DNA from 4 places in the Arthrobacter sp. NA-172 genome. Region 2 is predicted to be linked to each of the others. Evidence: predicted binding sites of a transcription regulator. Region 2 holds the regulator's gene; each other region holds the start of a gene.
What was found. The regulator HrcA, encoded in region 2, represses chaperone genes, less so after heat shock. The targets are predictions, from matches to a motif close to TTNGCACTCGNNNNNNNCGAGTGCNAA.
Positions count from the first base shown of each region.

Region 1: the regulator HrcA is predicted to act here: its motif matches at 2,403-2,429, upstream of groL (chaperonin GroEL).
Region 3: the regulator HrcA is predicted to act here: its motif matches at 1,692-1,718, upstream of groES (co-chaperone GroES).
Region 4: the regulator HrcA is predicted to act here: its motif matches at 1,539-1,565, upstream of ACF0H6_RS06465 (FmdB family zinc ribbon protein).

Region 1 is NZ_JBINOT010000003.1:632,965-637,173, forward strand. Features, by position in the region: gene ACF0H6_RS17030 (LytR C-terminal domain-containing protein) at 1-621, shown strand, start outside; gene ACF0H6_RS17035 (cold-shock protein) at 758-961, shown strand; gene ACF0H6_RS17040 (ABC transporter substrate-binding protein) at 1,018-2,346, shown strand; gene groL (chaperonin GroEL) at 2,646-4,209, shown strand, end outside.
Region 2 is NZ_JBINOT010000001.1:361,965-366,173, reverse strand. Features, by position in the region: gene ACF0H6_RS01865 (16S rRNA (uracil(1498)-N(3))-methyltransferase) at 1-340, opposite strand, end outside; gene dnaJ (molecular chaperone DnaJ) at 343-1,473, opposite strand; gene hrcA (heat-inducible transcriptional repressor HrcA) at 1,543-2,556, opposite strand; gene ACF0H6_RS01850 (DUF3097 domain-containing protein) at 2,774-3,640, shown strand; partial or broken gene ACF0H6_RS01845 (DUF4870 domain-containing protein) at 3,743-4,158, shown strand.
Region 3 is NZ_JBINOT010000001.1:1,310,063-1,314,271, reverse strand. Features, by position in the region: gene ACF0H6_RS06540 (SAM-dependent methyltransferase) at 1-1,143, opposite strand, end outside; gene ACF0H6_RS06535 (hypothetical protein) at 1,231-1,641, shown strand; gene groES (co-chaperone GroES) at 1,867-2,163, shown strand; gene groL (chaperonin GroEL) at 2,251-3,861, shown strand; gene ACF0H6_RS06520 (acyltransferase family protein) at 4,119-4,209, shown strand, end outside.
Region 4 is NZ_JBINOT010000001.1:1,292,294-1,296,502, forward strand. Features, by position in the region: gene galU (UTP--glucose-1-phosphate uridylyltransferase GalU) at 1-746, opposite strand, end outside; gene ACF0H6_RS06460 (5-formyltetrahydrofolate cyclo-ligase) at 864-1,469, shown strand; gene ACF0H6_RS06465 (FmdB family zinc ribbon protein) at 1,627-1,890, shown strand; gene ACF0H6_RS06470 (SAF domain-containing protein) at 2,026-2,727, shown strand; gene ACF0H6_RS06475 (hypothetical protein) at 2,720-2,848, opposite strand; partial or broken gene ACF0H6_RS06480 (AAA family ATPase) at 2,890-4,209, opposite strand, start outside.

The DNA of each region.
Region 1 (4,209 bases), on a different contig from region 2:
TTTGCCCGGGATGAATTCGACCGTGTCCCGCAAAGCTCGTCGCGCCAAGGTGTCCACCGGCTCGTCGCGTCGGCCTCCCGGCCCGCGCTCTGGCCCGTGCTGGTCCTGGGCGGTCTTGCGTTGGCCGTGGGCCTCGTTGCCTTCCTCGTCCTTCCGAAGCTTGGGTTAACCTCCTCGACCACGCCGCAGGCTGCCATCGCGGCGGGCGCCTCCAAGAGTCCCACAGCTTCGCCGACTGCCAGCGGCCCGGCTTCTGCAAATGGCTCAGTCCAGCCGTCCAGCCAGCCGAGCCCGAGCGCAACTTCCAGCACGCCCACGGCTAGCACCGCGCCTAGCACGGCGCCGCTGGACAAGACCGCGGCAGTCGCGGTCTACAACGGCACCACCACCGGTGGCCTGGCTGCCCGTGTTGCCGGCGTAGTGCAAGGCGGCGGCTGGCCGCTGTCCACGGTCGCAAACTGGGGCGGCATGCCCCAGCAGACCTCTTCCGTCTTCTACAACGGCGCCGCCCAGAAGGGCAATGCGGAAGCGCTCGGCAAGCTGCTGGGGATCGCCAACCTGGTGGACAGTGCCGAATTCCAGCAGCCGGTGGTCGTCATTCTGGGGCCCGGCTACAAGTAACTCGGTTACGCCTCAATAACATTGCGGCCACCCTCACCCAAGGTTGCGCTACTGCAACGTGACTGTGGTTACAGTAGTTGTGAGCTGGCCCGGAGATCCCGGAAGCTGGCCACTGCTAGTTGAAAGTGTGGGGATCATGGCTTTGGGAACCGTCAAATGGTTCAATGCCGAAAAGGGCTACGGATTCATCACCGTGGATGAGTCCGGTGACGACATTTTTGTACATTGGTCCGCCATCCAGATGGATGGCTTCCGTGCGCTCGAAGAAGGACAGCGGGTCGACTTCGAACTCGGTGAGGGCCAGAAGGGCCCGCAGGCAGAGAGCGTGCGGCTTATCTAGTGGGTGTTGCGGCAACGAGGCATTTCAGGCACCTAGGGGCGCGGCGGACACGGCTCTTGGATGCACAGCCATCCGGAGGGCGCCGGTCCCGGACATTTTCGCTGGTAGCACCCCTCCTCGCAGGCTGTGCAGCGTTGGCCGTCGGATTGGCCGGGTGCTCCGCCCAGGTGGGAAACGCGCGGCTCGACGCCGTCACCCCCAGTGGAGACGGCGTCCTGCACATCGGGATGATCCTGGACAATACCGGCAGTTCCGCGTTCCTTAACGAGTCCGAACTTGCAGCAGCCAAGCTGGCCGTCAAGCAGATCAACGACGCCGGCGGTTACAAAGGCCATCCTGTGGAGTTACTCCCGGCATCGGCGGCCAGTGACGGCAGCAGCGCTGCGGCCTTCACTGCCGACACTGCGTCACAAGCCAAGGCGTTGCTTGCGGCCCACGCCGACGTCGTGGTGGGGCCAACGGATTCGAGCCATGCGCCCGCCGCGATCGATATTCTTTCGCCTGCCCGTATTCCGCTCATCTCACCCGCAAACACCGCGTCGGGGCTCAGCAGCTACAAGAGCGGCGGTTTCTACTTCCGAACCTCGGCCGCCGACGCCGCCCAAGGCAGCGTCCTGGCGAAGCTGGCGCACGATTCCGGTGCTAAGACACTCTCCGTTCTGCACGAAGCCGGGGACTACGGTACGCGCGTCTCCGCGGCGGTCATGGATGCTGCACGCAGCCTCGGCATGAACGCTGTGTCCAACGTGGAATTCGCGTCCGGCAAAGCAGCTCCGGCAGCGGCGAGCATCAAATCCGGGACGCCGGACGCCGTCGTCGTGGTTGCCCGCGATGGTGCCCAAGGCGCCCTGGCCGAGCTGATGAACGCGGGGCTGAGCGGCAAGAAACTGATCCTGAGCGACGGCGCTATACGCCAGTACGGATCCGCCCTCGGTGCCGGCGGCCTCGACGGTGCGCGGGGGATTCTTCCGGGCGTGTTCCCGGGCGTGGACTTTCAGGCCGGACTGACGGGGATCGATCCCAAACTCAAGGACACGACGTACGCCGCTGAAACGTACGACGCCGTCACCCTCGCGGCGCTTGCTGCTGCGGCTGCGGACGACGACGCCGGGGCATCGATCGCTGCTTGGCTCACCACCGTGGCCGGCGGGACGCGTCCGACGTCGGGCGCCGCGGCATCAAAAGAGCGCGCGTCTTGCACGTCATACAAGGACTGCGTCGAGGTGCTGAAGGCGGCCAAACTGCCGGATTACGACGGCGAATCCGGCACCATAGGATTCGACTCCAACGGCGACGTCACATCGTCCAATTACATGGTTTTCACCTACGGCGCTGACAACACTGCGCGGGTGAGTGGCAAGGAGACGGCCTCGCGGACCCCGTGATGGCTTTGCTGGTAGCGAACTCCCTTGGCGTGGCGAATGGTTTCCAGCACTTTCTGCTTGCACTCTCCTCGGGTGAGTGCTAATTATTGATTAGCACTCTCAAGCACTGACTGCTAATGCTTCGTGCGGCTCCGGCCGCTCGGAAGATGGTGGCGGTGCATGGGGGAACAAAGAACACCTTGCTGGGGTGAGATCCGGACCACGCGGCGTACAGAGGCCGAATGCGAAGGATCGTCCGTCGCGGGCACCGCAGTAAAGGCACCTTCTGTAACGACTGTCCCGAAAGGACTACCGCCGTTATGGCCAAGATCATTGCATTTGATGAAGAGGCACGCCGCGGTCTCGAGCGGGGTCTGAACATCCTCGCCGACGCCGTCAAGGTCACCCTCGGCCCGCGTGGACGCAACGTCGTCCTCGAAAAGAAGTGGGGCGCCCCCACGATCACCAACGATGGTGTTTCCATCGCCAAGGAGATCGAACTGGACGACCCGTTCGAGAAGATCGGCGCGGAGCTGGTCAAGGAAGTTGCCAAGAAGACGGATGACGTCGCTGGCGACGGTACCACCACCGCAACCGTTCTGGCCCAGGCCCTGGTCAAGGAAGGCCTGCGCAACGTAGCTGCCGGCGCCGACCCGCTGTCCCTGAAGCGTGGCATCGAGAAGGCTGTTGAAGCCGTCATTCGCGAGCTGCTCACGTCCGCCAAGGAAATCGAGACCAAGGAAGAGATCGCCGCCACGGCTTCCATCTCTGCCGGCGATACCGAAATCGGTAACCTCATTGCTGAAGCCCTGGACAAGGTCGGCAAGGAAGGCGTCATCACGGTCGAGGAGTCCAACACCTTCGGCCTGGAGCTTGAGCTCACCGAAGGCATGCGCTTCGATAAGGGTTACATCTCCGCCTACTTCGTCACCGACGCTGAGCGCCAGGAAACGGTCCTCGAAGACCCGTACATCCTGATCGTCAACTCCAAGATCTCCAACGTGAAGGAACTCGTTGCGGTCCTGGAGAAGGTCATGCAGTCCAACAAGCCGCTGCTGATCATCGCCGAAGACATCGAGGGGGAGGCCCTGGCCACCCTGATCGTCAACAAGATCCGTGGCACCTTCAAGTCCGTCGCCGTCAAGGCTCCGGGCTTCGGTGACCGCCGCAAGGCACAGCTCGCCGACATCGCCATCCTCACCGGTGGCCAGGTCATCTCCTCCGAGGTCGGCCTGTCCCTTGAGAACGCAACCCTCGAACTGCTTGGCAACGCCCGCAAGGTAGTTGTCACCAAGGACGAGACCACCATCGTCGAAGGTGCCGGCGACGCTGACGCCATCGCCGGTCGCGTGGCTCAGATCCGTGCCGAGATCGAGAACTCCGACTCCGACTACGACCGCGAGAAGCTGCAGGAACGTCTGGCCAAGCTGGCCGGCGGCGTTGCAGTCATCAAGGCCGGTGCCGCAACCGAGGTCGAGCTCAAGGAACGCAAGCACCGCATCGAGGACGCAGTCCGCAACGCGAAGGCTGCCGTTGAAGAAGGCATCGTCGCCGGTGGTGGCGTTGCCCTCATCCAGGCCGGTGCCAAGGCGTTCGCCAACCTGCAGCTCGAAGGCGACGAAGCAACGGGCGCCAACATCGTCCGCGTTGCCATTGACGCTCCGCTCAAGCAGATCGCCTACAACGCTGGCCTCGAGCCGGGCGTTGTTATCGACAAGGTCCGCGGCCTGCCGTCGGGCCACGGTCTGAACGCTGCAACCGGCGTTTACGAGGACCTGCTGGCTGCCGGCGTCAACGACCCCGTAAAGGTCACCCGCTCGGCCCTCCAGAACGCTGCCTCCATCGCTGGTCTGTTCCTGACCACCGAGGCCGTTGTTGCCGACA
Region 2 (4,209 bases):
GCCAGGGCACGACGGCGTCGATGCCGAGTTCCGTTGCCGTCTCGACGGCAAGCTCGTCCCGGTCCCCCTTGGCGAGGGCCTGGACCAGGACGAGCCGCACAGCGGGCTGGTGCTCCTCCATGATCTGGGCGGTAAGAACTGTCAGGGTTCCCTGTCCGGATCCGGTCACAGTTCCCGTGAGCCGCTTTCCGGCGCCGTCGGCAATGTCCACTGCTTCGCCCGGCTCGAGGCGCTTGACTGTGACAGCGTGCCTGGCCTCCGCGCCGTCGAGCACGAACGTGTCACCCGGCCCCAGTCCGTCGAGCGTGCCTGGGGCCGTGAAGAATACGGGGTTACTCACCGCTACAGGTTACCGAGCTTGTCCCGCAGCTTCGCGAACATGCCACCGCTGGCTACGAGTTTGCCCTCGGTGAACTGCTCGCCGCGCAATTTGGCCAGCTGGCGGAGCAATTCCTCCTGTGCGGCGTCGATCTTGCCGGGGGTCTCAACATGCAAGTGCACCTTGAGGTCTCCACGCCCATATCCGCGGAGATGGGTGACGCCCAACCCACGCAAGGTGATGACTTCGCCGGACTGGGTACCGGCCTTGACGTCGATCTCCTGGGATCCGTCAAAGGTCTCGAGCTGCAGTTCGGTACCAAGTGCCGCGGCTGTCATGGGAACGCTCAGTGTTGCATGAAGGTCGTCGCCTTCACGAAGGTAGGTCGAATCGTTGTTGACCCGGATCTCCACGTAGAGGTCGCCGGGAGGGCCGCCGGCGGGACCTGCCTCGCCCTGGGACGACAACTGTATCCGTGTGCCAGTGGCCACGCCCCCGGGCACCTTGACGGTCAGCGAGCGGCGGCTGCGGATACGCCCCTGGCCGTTGCATTCATTGCAAGGATCTTTGATGACCGAACCGAAACCCTCGCAGGATCCACATGGAGCTGCCGTCATGACCTGGCCAAGAATGGAGCGGACTGCGCGCTGGACCTGGCCCGAGCCGCCGCAGATGTCGCAGCGCTCCGGGTGGGTGCCCGCGCGGCAGCACGTTCCTTCGCACGTCGGGCAGGTGACCGCGGTGTCCACTTCCAGCTTCTTGTTGACGCCGAAAACGGCATCGCGCAAATCGATGCGGACGCTGATCAGGGCGTCCTGGCCGCGGCGCATGCGTGATGCGGGGCCATGCATGCCGCCGCTGCCTCCGCCGAAGAAGGTGTCGAAAATGTCCTGGAAGGCAAACCCCTGGCCTGCGTAGCCTCCGCCGAAGCCGTTGTCGGTACCGTTCTCATTGCCCGTGGCGTCGTAAATACGTCGCTTCTGGGGATCAGAGAGGACCTCGTAGGCGTGGGTCACGGCTTTGAACTCTTCCGCGGCGCCTTCTCCGGGGTTCACATCGGGGTGCAGCTTGCGGGCGAGCTTGCGGTAGGCCTTCTTGATCTCCTCGCCGGTTGCTTCCGACGAGACGCCCAGAACGTCATAGTGACTGCTCAAAGTCGGTATCTCTTCCTTGTTTTACGGTTAAACTGCGTTTCTTGCGAGACGGGTTTCCAGCCGTGGCTGTCATCCGCCCAGAATGCGGGAAAGGTAGCGTGCGACGGCCCGGACGGCCGCCATGGTGTTCGGATAGTCCATCCGCGTGGGACCAAGAATGCCGATCTTGGCGTTGCTGCCGGGACCATAACCGGTGGCGACCACGGATGCTTCCGAGAGCCCGTCGTAGGGATTCTCGCGGCCGATGCTCACGGTGACTCCCCGGGGGTCCTCCGCCATGTCCGAGAGCAGGCGCAACATGACCACTTGCTCTTCAAGCGCTTCGAGAACCGGGCCGATGCTGAGCGGGAAATCCACATTGGAGCGGGCGAGGTTGGCTGTGCCTGCCATGACCATGCGCTCGTCCCTGGTCCTGTCGGCTAGCCGCTCCAAGCCGTGCGCAAGGACGCCTGCGAGGTTCCGAAGCGCCGGCGGGCACAGGGCAACGACTGAAGGGAGGACTTGCGGCATGAGGTCAAGCTGCGAGGCGGCAATGCTTGTGAGGAAACGGGCGCGCAAGGCCATGAGCTCCTCGTCGGTGGCATCCGCCCCCGCATGCACCACACCTTGCTCCACCTTGCCGGTATCGGCGATCAATACCACCAAGACCTGACGCGGTGCCAAAAGGACAAACTCAATGTGCCGCACGCGGGCGCGGCTCACGTGCGGGTACTGGACCACAGCGACTTGGTTGGTGAGCTGGGACAAGAGCCGCACTGTGCGCTCGAGGATGTCCTCGACGTCGTCCGGTCCTTCAAGGAGGGAGTGAATGGCCCGGCGCTCAGCAGCAGAAAGCGGCTTCACCTCGGAAATACGGTCAACGAACAGGCGATATCCCTTGTCCGTGGGGATGCGGCCGGCACTGGTGTGCGGGGCGACGATGAGGCCTTCTTCTTCCAGAAGCGCCATGTCGTTGCGGATAGTGGCGCTGGACACCCCCAAGTGGTGCCGCTCGACAAGGGCTTTGGAGCCGACGGGTTCGCGGGAGTGAACATAGTCCTCCACGATGGCCCGCAACACTTCAAGCTTGCGTGGCTCGCTCACTGCCCACCTCCCTTCAACAGCCCGATGTTCAACGACCTAGGCCTAACTACATAGTTTTCAATAGTTAGCACTCAACATGCCCAAGTGCCAACAAGTCTAGTATGAGCCACCTCGTTGTTAGCATTGGTACCGCTCGCGGCGAACATGATTCCCGCGCGGTCCGGCGGAATGCCCAGGACCGTCATCCATCCCCCTAGCGCAAAGTGGAGTGAAGACTGTGTCTTACGACAATTGGGGCCCCCAAGACCTTTCCTCGCCCGCCAAACGGCAGCTACCCGAGGTGCCCGTGGAGCGCGGAATGGTCCTGGAAGATGTCCAGTCCGGTTGGGTCGGCGCCGTGACCAGGGTCGAAAAGTCCGGAGGCATGCACATTGTGGTGCTCGAGGACCGGCGAGGAAAGAGTAAGTCCTTCCGGCTTGGCTTTGGATTCCTGCTGGATGGCCAACCTGTGAAGCTCCTTCCGCCTGCACCTCGTGCGGCGGGCACGACGGGTGGCGCGGGCGCTGCGCAAGCCGGCCGGACGGCGTCGGGATCCGTCCGGGTCACCGGGCAGCGTGCCCAGGTCGCGAAGGCAAGCCGGATCTGGGTGGAAGGAAAGCACGACGCCGAACTCGTGGAGAAGGTCTGGGGAGACGACCTCCGGGTGGAGGGCATCGTCGTCGAACCCCTGCATGGCGTGGACGATCTCAAAGCGGCAATTGCCGAGTTCTCCCCCGGGCCGGGCCGCAGGCTCGGAATTCTCGTTGACCACTTGGTACCGGACTCAAAAGAATCACGGATTGCCGCTGACGCCATGACGCTTCCCGGCGCGGCCGGGAACGTCCTGATCGTGGGCCATCCCTACGTGGACGTCTGGCAGGCGATCCGCCCGAAGGTCCTGGGGATCGAGCAGTGGCCCACCATCGCCCGTGGCACCGATTGGAAAACCGGCATCCTGAAGTCGTTCGGTTGGCCGCACGAGACTGCAGAGGACATTGGGCTGGGCTGGCAGAAGCTTCTTGGCGCCGTTCGCAGCTATGCGGATTTGGATCCATCCTTGCTCGGACGAGTGGAAGAAGTCATTGATTTCCTGACCGTGCCGTGACGAATCCCTACCGCAGGCAGGGTGCTTGGTCTGCCGATCTTCTGCCGAGCAAGTATTCTGAGACAGCAACACCGAACCGATAGACACTCGAAGGAAGATACAGTGGCAGACAACGCTCCTGACGAACGGGATGGCTCCTCGGGCCAGTCCCAGTACCACGGCGTTCCTGCCAATGCGATGCCCTTGACGGCAACGGAAGACCGGCAATGGGCGACTTTGGCGCATTTCGGCGGAATTCTTGGCTGCGTGCCTTCGCTTCTGATCTACCTGATCTTCCGCGAACGTGGCCCGTTCACGGCGCAGGAATCCAGGGAAGCCCTGAACTTCACCCTGCCCCCGACGATTGCTGCGGTACTCGCGAATGTGCTGGTATTGCTGCCTGCGGTGGGGAATCTGTTCGCCGGTCGCTGGCAACGGCAATCTGGGTGGCGGTCACGTGCTTCTCCGTCTCTGCGGGTATCCGCGTCAACCACGGGCAACCGCACCGCTACCGCTTCAACTTGCGCTGGATCAAATAGCGAGGGCGCGGGGCCTCAGGCCCCGTCGCCTGACGTTGCCCTTCGAGAGGC
Region 3 (4,209 bases), 950 kb from region 2:
CGAGCCTTTTCCTGCCGGCAGCAACTGTTTCCGCAGTTCCTCGGGAGTGACGGACGTGCCGCGTTTCTTGATGTCCAGGACACCGACGCCATTGGCCTTCACCCACGCCTTGAGGGTCTTGACGTTGTATGGCATGACTTCCAGGACCTTGTAGGCGCGGGCGAAGGGGGTCTCCGTCAGGACCGGCGCGCAGATGTACGCGATGTGCTCGTCCACCAGGTGTCCGCCCAACCGGAGCGCGATGTCGGCAACCAAACCTGCGCGGATCACCGCGCCGTCCGGTTCGTAGAGGTACCCCTCAACAGGCCCGACGTCGGGTACCGGGCCGCCGTCGAAGTCTTCGCCGCTGGTGATCTCGGCCGCGCCCTGCGACCCGAGGACCAAAGCGGCGCGGCGGATGCCGGGGCGCGCGACGTCGTTGAACCACAGTGTCACCTCGGTGACGTCTCCTCCCACCGAAACCCACTGTGCCTCGCAGCCGGCCGGAACTGATTCGTGCGGCATGCCCGGGCCCATCTTGACCCCGACAGACTTGCCCGTAGCGGCCAATGATTCAACGAAGGACAACGGCGGCGAGAAGGCCTCCGGATCCCAGATCCGCTTGGTTCCCGACGACGACGTCGTGCGGCGCGCAGGATCGAGCCACACACCGTCGATACCGTCGAGGGGAACCGACGCGGCATCGGCGTGCACCACCGTTGCGTGCGGGAAGGACATGAGGTTGATGGTGGCGCAGGCCGCGGTGGTCTCATCCATTTCCACGGCAGTGACCTTGATGTCCATGGAGGCTATGGCCATCGAGTCGGCTCCGAGTCCGCAGCCGAGGTCCGCTACGTGCTGCGTACCTGCCTTGGCGAAGCGTTCGGCGTGCCTGGCCGCCACATTGAGCCGCGTTGCCTGTTCCAGTCCGGCCTGGGTGAAGAGCATCTGGCGCGCAAATTCGCCGAACTTCGCTTCGGCCCGCGTGCGGAGCCTGAACTGGGTGAGTACGGCGGCCACCAGTCCGGGGGAGTGGCCGTCTTTACGGAGCTGCGCATTCAGGGCATACGCTTCGCTCTCCTTATACGGTCCCAAGGATGCCAGCAGTTCCCAACCCTCTGTTGTCAGCAAGGGGGCAATCTGGTCCGGGGGTGTGTCAGCCATGGGAACTAGCCTAGTGCTCGTCCGTCATACGCGGCGGAGAGGGAACTAAGCGCCTTCAGGTCCGCTCAGGCGGCTAGGGTTGATTCCATGGAAGACAACCCAGTACGCCAGCCTGACGACGCCAATGGTTCTCCCTCCGCCCCCGATCAACGTCCCTTCGCCGGAAAGCTTTCCAGGTACGCCCGTCCTGCGCTCATTGCAGGTGCCTCGATTGCGGTTGTCTGCATCGCGCTCCTGATCATCATTTTCATTCTTGACTCCTTCAACGCCGCTACTTATTCGATGACCGGAAAGAGCGTCCAGGACGCCACGGACGAGGCCCGCGACATCCGCGACACCTACGCGGGCGTCCGCATCGGGACGATCATCGGATTGGTGGTGTCCGGCGTCGTTGCCCTCGCCGGTGCGGTGGTGCTTTACCTGAACCGCGGGACTGCACCGAAGGAAGAGTACGACGACGGCGAGGACGTGGACTTCGACGACCTCGCCGGACAATGAACTGCTTGAGCCGGAAATGCGTCCTGCCGCCTTTCACCGAGGACGAAATTCTGGCACTCGCCTTGACCGAGTGCTAATGCTTACATAGAGTCTTGGTTAGCACTCTCCCTAGGCGGGTGCTAATCATGCCGCCAGGCACTTACCGGCACCGCGACGACGGTAAGCCCGCCTCGGCACCCCTGGTTCGATAGTCCATGTACTACCTCACGTAAAGGAGAGATCCGAGTGTCGGTCTCCATTAAGCCTCTCGAGGATCGCATTGTTGTCCGCCCGCTCGAAGCAGAGCAGACCACGGCTTCCGGCCTGGTCATCCCGGACACTGCACAGGAAAAGCCGCAGGAAGGCGAAGTTGTTGCAGTTGGCCCCGGCCGCTTCGATGACAACGGCAACCGCGTGCCCGTCGATGTAACCGTTGGTGACGTCGTCATCTACTCCAAGTACGGCGGAACTGAAGTCAAGACCGGTGGCAGCGAATACCTCGTTCTGTCCGCCCGCGACGTTCTGGCAATCGTCGTTAAGTAATCTCCTGGAATCCCGCACCGCAGATTGGGTTGGAACTCTTCCGACTGAATCAGCGGTGCGGGTTTTCCGTCTTGAAAGGACACAACCATGGCAAAGCAGCTTGCGTTTAACGACGCTGCCCGTCGCTCGCTCGAAGCAGGCATTGACAAGCTCGCCAACACCGTCAAGGTCACCCTTGGCCCGCGTGGCCGCAACGTCGTTCTGGACAAGAAGTGGGGAGCTCCCACCATCACCAACGACGGCGTGACCATCGCACGCGAAGTCGAACTCGACGACCCGTATGAGAACCTTGGCGCCCAGCTGGCCAAGGAAGTCGCCACCAAGACCAACGACGTCGCAGGCGACGGCACCACCACGGCTACCGTGCTCGCACAGGCGCTTGTCAAGGAAGGCCTGCGCAACGTTGCCGCAGGAGCCGCCCCCGGCGAAATCAAGCGCGGCATCGAGGTCTCTGTCGAGGCTGTTGCCGCTCGCCTCCTCGCCAACGCCCGCGAAGTAGAAGGCACCCAGGTTGCCAACGTTGCCGCGATCTCCGCCCAGAGCGATGAGGTTGGTGAGCTTCTGGCCGAGGCCTTCGGCAAGGTCGGCAAGGATGGTGTCATCACCATCGAAGAGTCCTCCACCACTCAGACCGAACTGGTCCTCACCGAGGGCATGCAGTTCGACAAGGGCTACCTGTCCCCGTACTTCGTCACTGACGCAGAACGCCAGGAAGCTGTCCTGGAAGACGCGCTCATCCTGATCAACCAGGGCAAGATCTCCTCGCTGCAGGAATTCCTGCCGCTCCTGGAGAAGGCCCTCCAGGCTGCCAAGCCGCTCTTCATCATTGCTGAGGACATCGACGGCGAAGCATTGTCCACGCTGATCGTGAACCGTATCCGCGGCACCCTGAACGTCGTTGCCGTCAAGGCCCCGGGCTTCGGTGACCGCCGGAAGGCCATGCTGCAGGACATCGCTACGCTGACCGGTGCACAGGTTGTCTCCCAGGAGCTCGGCTTGTCCCTGGACCAGGTTGGCCTCGAGGTCCTCGGTACTGCCCGCCGCATTACCGTCACCAAGGACAACACCACCATCGTTGACGGCGCCGGCACGGCTGAGGATGTCGCGGCACGCGTATCCCAGCTCCGCGCCGAGCTGACCCGCACCGATTCTGATTGGGACCGGGAAAAGCTGCAGGAACGGCTCGCCAAGCTGGCCGGTGGCATCGGCGTCATCAAGGTTGGCGCAGCCACTGAGGTTGAGCTCAAGGAAAAGAAGCACCGCATCGAGGACGCAGTGTCCTCCACGCGTGCTGCTCTTGAAGAAGGCATCGTCTCCGGCGGTGGCTCTGCCCTCATCCACGCCCTTAAGGCCCTGGACGAGGACAGCGCAGTCAAGGCCCTGGAAGGCGACGCGGCTGCCGCCGTCGGGATCGTCCGCCGCGCCCTGACCCAGCCGCTGCGCTGGATCGCCCAGAACGCCGGCTTCGACGGCTACGTCGTCGTCGCCAAGGTTGCCGAGCTCGAAGACAACCACGGTTTCAACGCCAAATCCGGTGTGTACGAGGACCTGATCGCCGCTGGCGTGATCGATCCCGTCAAGGTCACCCGTTCTGCGCTCCAGAACGCCGCATCCATCGCAGCCCTGGTTCTCACCACTGAGACCCTGGTTGTCGAGAAGCCGGCCGAGGAAGACGAGCACGCAGGTCACAGCCACTAACCCTGGCTACTGATTGAAGGAGGTCCGGTCCCCATTCGGGGGCCGGACCTCCTGCTTTTTACTGCCGAGCGCGGAGCTTTGGCCCAGCCAACGCCCCGGGAACTCTCAGCAGGGGGTGACCTAATGGAGTGAATGAAGTTGATTGAACACGGTCTCAAATTGAACACGGACTCAATTGGCGATGAAGATTACGAATCAGTAACATAGAGGGTTCGTGTGAGCACCCTGGAGGCAAGACTTTGACAACCACGCGCGCAATGGTGCCTTCCCGGCACCAAAGCGGGACGCCAAAATCGACGGCTAAATCTACGTTTCGGCCCGAAATCCAGGGACTTCGTTCTGTGGCCG
Region 4 (4,209 bases), 930 kb from region 2:
CCTTCGCCTTCTCCAGCGGCGAGTACCTGGAGGGCATCCGTCAGTTGGATCTCTCCTCCGCGGCCAGGTTCGGTTTTCTCCAGAACATCGAAAACCGAAGGGTGAAGTACGTAGCGGCCAATGAGGGCCAAGTTGGACGGAGCTTCCTCGACAGCGGGCTTTTCCACAAGTTGCTTGATGCGTACGTAGCCATCTTCGCCGATGTCCTCGATGTCCGCGCAGCCATAAGCGCTGATCTGGGAGGGCTCGACTTCGATGAGGGCCACAACTGATCCACCGGTCTTGTGCTGGACCTCGATCATGTCGCTGAGGAGGGTGTCCCGAGCGTCGATGAGGTCGTCACCGAGAAGAACCGCGAACGGTTCGTACCCAACGTGCTGCTTGGCACGCAACACTGCGTGCCCCAGGCCCTTGGGGTCGCCTTGACGAACGTAGTGGATGTCACCGAGATTGCTAGTAGCCTGCACCGAGTCCAGCTTGGTGGTATCCCCCTTGGCCTCCAAGGTCGCCTCCAGGGCCGGCACCCGGTCGAAGTGGTCCTCCAGTGCGCGCTTGTTACGGCCCGTGATCATGAGGATGTCGTTGAGTCCAACGCCTACCGCTTCCTCGACGACGTACTGGATGGCCGGCTTGTCGACTACCGGAAGCATCTCCTTGGGCATCGCCTTGGTGGCGGGCAGGAACCTGGTGCCGAGCCCGGCAACGGGGATCACGGCCTTGCGGACGGTGCAGTTATTGGAAGTCACCGGACTAATCTAACGGAAGGAACTGGACATTGGGCAAAAGGAACGCTGCTCGATGGAAGACAGCCTGCTGGTCCTCCGCATCGTCGCAACCGGACAGCAGCAAGAACTGGAGTGAAAATGACTTTGAAAGACGACATCCGTCGCGAGAACCGCAACCGCCGGCTCGCCTTGACGGAGCAAGAGCGCAGCGACGCCGGAGCCCGGATAGCCCGGCGCGGCCTCACCTGGGCAAATGCGATTTCGCAAGGGAAGCCGGCAACTTTTGCCGCGTACGTCGGTGTAGCGGCCGAACCGCCAACCATGCCTTTGCTTGCGGCACTCCACGAGGCAGGGCACAAGATTTTGCTTCCTGTCTGCGAACCGGAACGGCGCCTGAGCTGGGTGTATTGGACTCCGGAGACAGCTTTTGTTCGCTCAAAATATGCGCCGATTGATGAGCCTGTCGGCGAACGACACGGCGGCGACGCCGTCCAAGCCGCGGCAGGAATATTTCTTCCTGCTACTGCGGTGGACGGCGGTGGCACCCGCATCGGCCAGGGCGGCGGGTACTACGACCGGCTCCTTGACGGGCTCGACGCCGGGGGGCAACGTCCGCCGACAGTCGCCGTCGTCTACGACCATGAAGTCTTGCCCGCGAGTACTATCCCGGCCGAACCATTCGATAGGCCCGTTGCGGAGGCGCTTACCCCCTCCCGCATCGTTCGACTCACGGCGGCCGAATAAACCGGGCTTTGGGCGGATTGTTCCGTCCACCACATTCTCTGGTAATGGGTCCTGCGCCGGATGATAGAATTGGCACTCAGGCCCTGGGACTGCTAAGGACGGACTAATCCATCTTGGCGGCGCAGGACCTGCAGTTCGTCCCGGAGGAGGATCACCCGTGCCCACATATGCCTACGCCTGCAAAGACTGCGGCCATGCCTTTGACATTGTTCAGGCTTTCACAGACAGCTCCCTGTCCGACTGCCCCGAATGCCAAGGATCGTTGCGCAAGAAGTTCAACAGCGTCGGGGTTGTTTTCAAGGGATCGGGCTTCTACCGCACAGACTCACGGGACTCCAAGGGAAGCACAGTTTCTCCTGCGCCCGCCGCACCGGCGGCGGCCCCGGCTCCAGCGTCGGTTCCGGCGGCAGCCGCCAACTGATTGCGGCTTCCGGCTGAGTTCGCTGTTCATTCGAGTTCGGCTTTCCACCTGGGTTCAGTTTCACTTGCGTGCGGTTTTCCACATAGCGCAATAAAGGTCTGTCCCCGCGACTTCACGCACGGTTAGCGTGGCAACATGCCAGCGACCCCGCGTGTACCCCAAGGCGTCCATCCAGCGAGGCCCCCGTCGATTCCAGGCACCAGAAACCTCCCGCCGGTCACCAAGCCCCGCCGCCGTAATGGTTTGGCTCCCCTCGGTCGTTTCGGGCCGGCCTGGAGCATCGGTGCGCCTCCAACGCGTTCCAGCCACCACCGCTTAGGCAGTTGGCTGAACCGTCATCGCCGCCTTGTGGTTGCACTCCTGCTGTGCGTGGCCGCCGGGATCGCGGTCCATCAACTGACGCCGGCGTCGGAAAAGCGGGTGACGGTGCTCGCCGCTGCCCGGGATCTTCCGGCCGGGTCCAGTTTGGCTGATGCCGATCTCAAACCTTTCGAAGTGCTTCCCGACGGGGCTCCCGCGGGAGCACTCACCTCCAGCACTGGATACCAGGGGAAACAGCTTGCCTCACCGTTGCGGAAGGGACAGATCCCCACCGACGCCCAGCTCTTGGGTCCCGGCCTGCTCACCGGCGCTGCGCCAGGCACAGCGGCCGTTCCGCTGCGAATGGCCGATCCCTCGTCAATTCAGCTTGTTTCGCCGGGTCAATTGGTCAATGTTGTACTGACGGCGGCAGACGGGCTTGAAGCAACCGGCAGGAAATCCGAAGTCGCTGGCTGCAGCCGTCCCCGTCTTGTGGACGTCCGCGCAGGGAGGCAAGGCCAGCCAGTGGCTAGGTAATGGCGAGTCTGACGGCCTCGTGGTGGTTGCGGCGAATCCGCAACAGGCCGAATTCCTCGCCGGAGCTTCCACCCGCGGAAAATTGTTCTTCGTCTTGGTCAGTCCTGCCGGCAATCGACAATTCGAAACTCCTGCAGGATCGCCAGGATCATCGTGGGACCTTCAGCCCCAATGCGGAGGCCTTTGCTCCTTGAGCCAGGCGTCGTGATCGTAACCGGACTCATCACCCCAACGGCGTGGATCATCCTCGGACGCCTTTTTGGGCAAGATGCCATCTCCCGCCGGCTTCCGCTCCGCTGCGGACTCCACTTCAGTTTTCTCCGGTTTGTCCTCACCGGCAGCAGGCTCCGCATCCGCCGAGGTCGAGTTTGGGCTGATGTCCGCAGGCTGCGTAGCCGAAGTGTTCTTGTTTTCCGCCATGGTGCTTCCTTAGGGAACAGCTGGTCCCGTGCCAGGGCCTTGGGTGCCGGGGCCTTGGGTGCCGTCGAGCTCTGCCGGAGCGGGCTGCTGACTGTCCAGTTCCAATTGTTCAACATCCATGTCCAGGAATCCATGCTGGACGGCGCCATACGAAGGCGCTACCGGCTTCTCCAGCCCCAAATAGGAGCCAATGCGGTCCGCGCAGGACGATGGATCCGTGAACACTTCGATGGTCCACAAGGACATGTAACGCCAACCGAGGCGTTCCAAGAGTTGGGGCCGCAGCCTGCTGCGTTCCCTGACGCTCATGCGGCGGTATCGCTCTGTGCCGTCCGATTCGATGGCCACCGGGGTAGGCATTTCGGTGTCATCACGTCCAATGGTGTGCACCGGGTCAGCTGCGGCGGCGATGTCCAAGGCTCCGTCATAGTGGTGCCACACCCGGGCCCCGCGGGCACGGAGTCGCTCGCCCAAATCCGCCACCAACGGATCCTCGCCGAGAGCTTGTTCGCTGGCCGCGGCCCTCGTGGCCGGCGTCCCAGGTCCGAATTACCCGAAAGTTCGCGGTCAAGGAGTTCGTGGAAATCAACGGCCCCGTGGGCCAGCCTGTCGAGGTCCAGGTCCTCCGGACGGAAGCAGCTCAGCACGTGCAGCGATCTCCGCGAACGGGTCATCGCCAACGCAAACTTGTTGCGGCCACCTTCGACCGACAGCGGTCCGAAACTGTGCAGCGCCCGGCCATGCGGAGTGCGCCCGAAACCCAGCGAGAAGATGATGTGGTCCCGGACCAGCCCCTGGGCGCGTTCCAAATCCACCACGCGGAAGGACTCGGCACCGGCGTTGAAAAAACCGGACATCAGCGGATAGTTGGGCAGTTGGAGCCTAATGGCTTCGCCGATCCTTGCCGCGTGTCGCAGGCTTGCCGTGACCACGGCCAGCGAAGTCCGGGGCCGAAGCTTGGCGTGTTCAAAAAGCAGGTCAACCACGCGGTTCACTTCGGCGGCGACCGATTCAACGCCCTCGTGGTCCGAACCCGGCAGACCGGTCCCATCCGGGATGTAC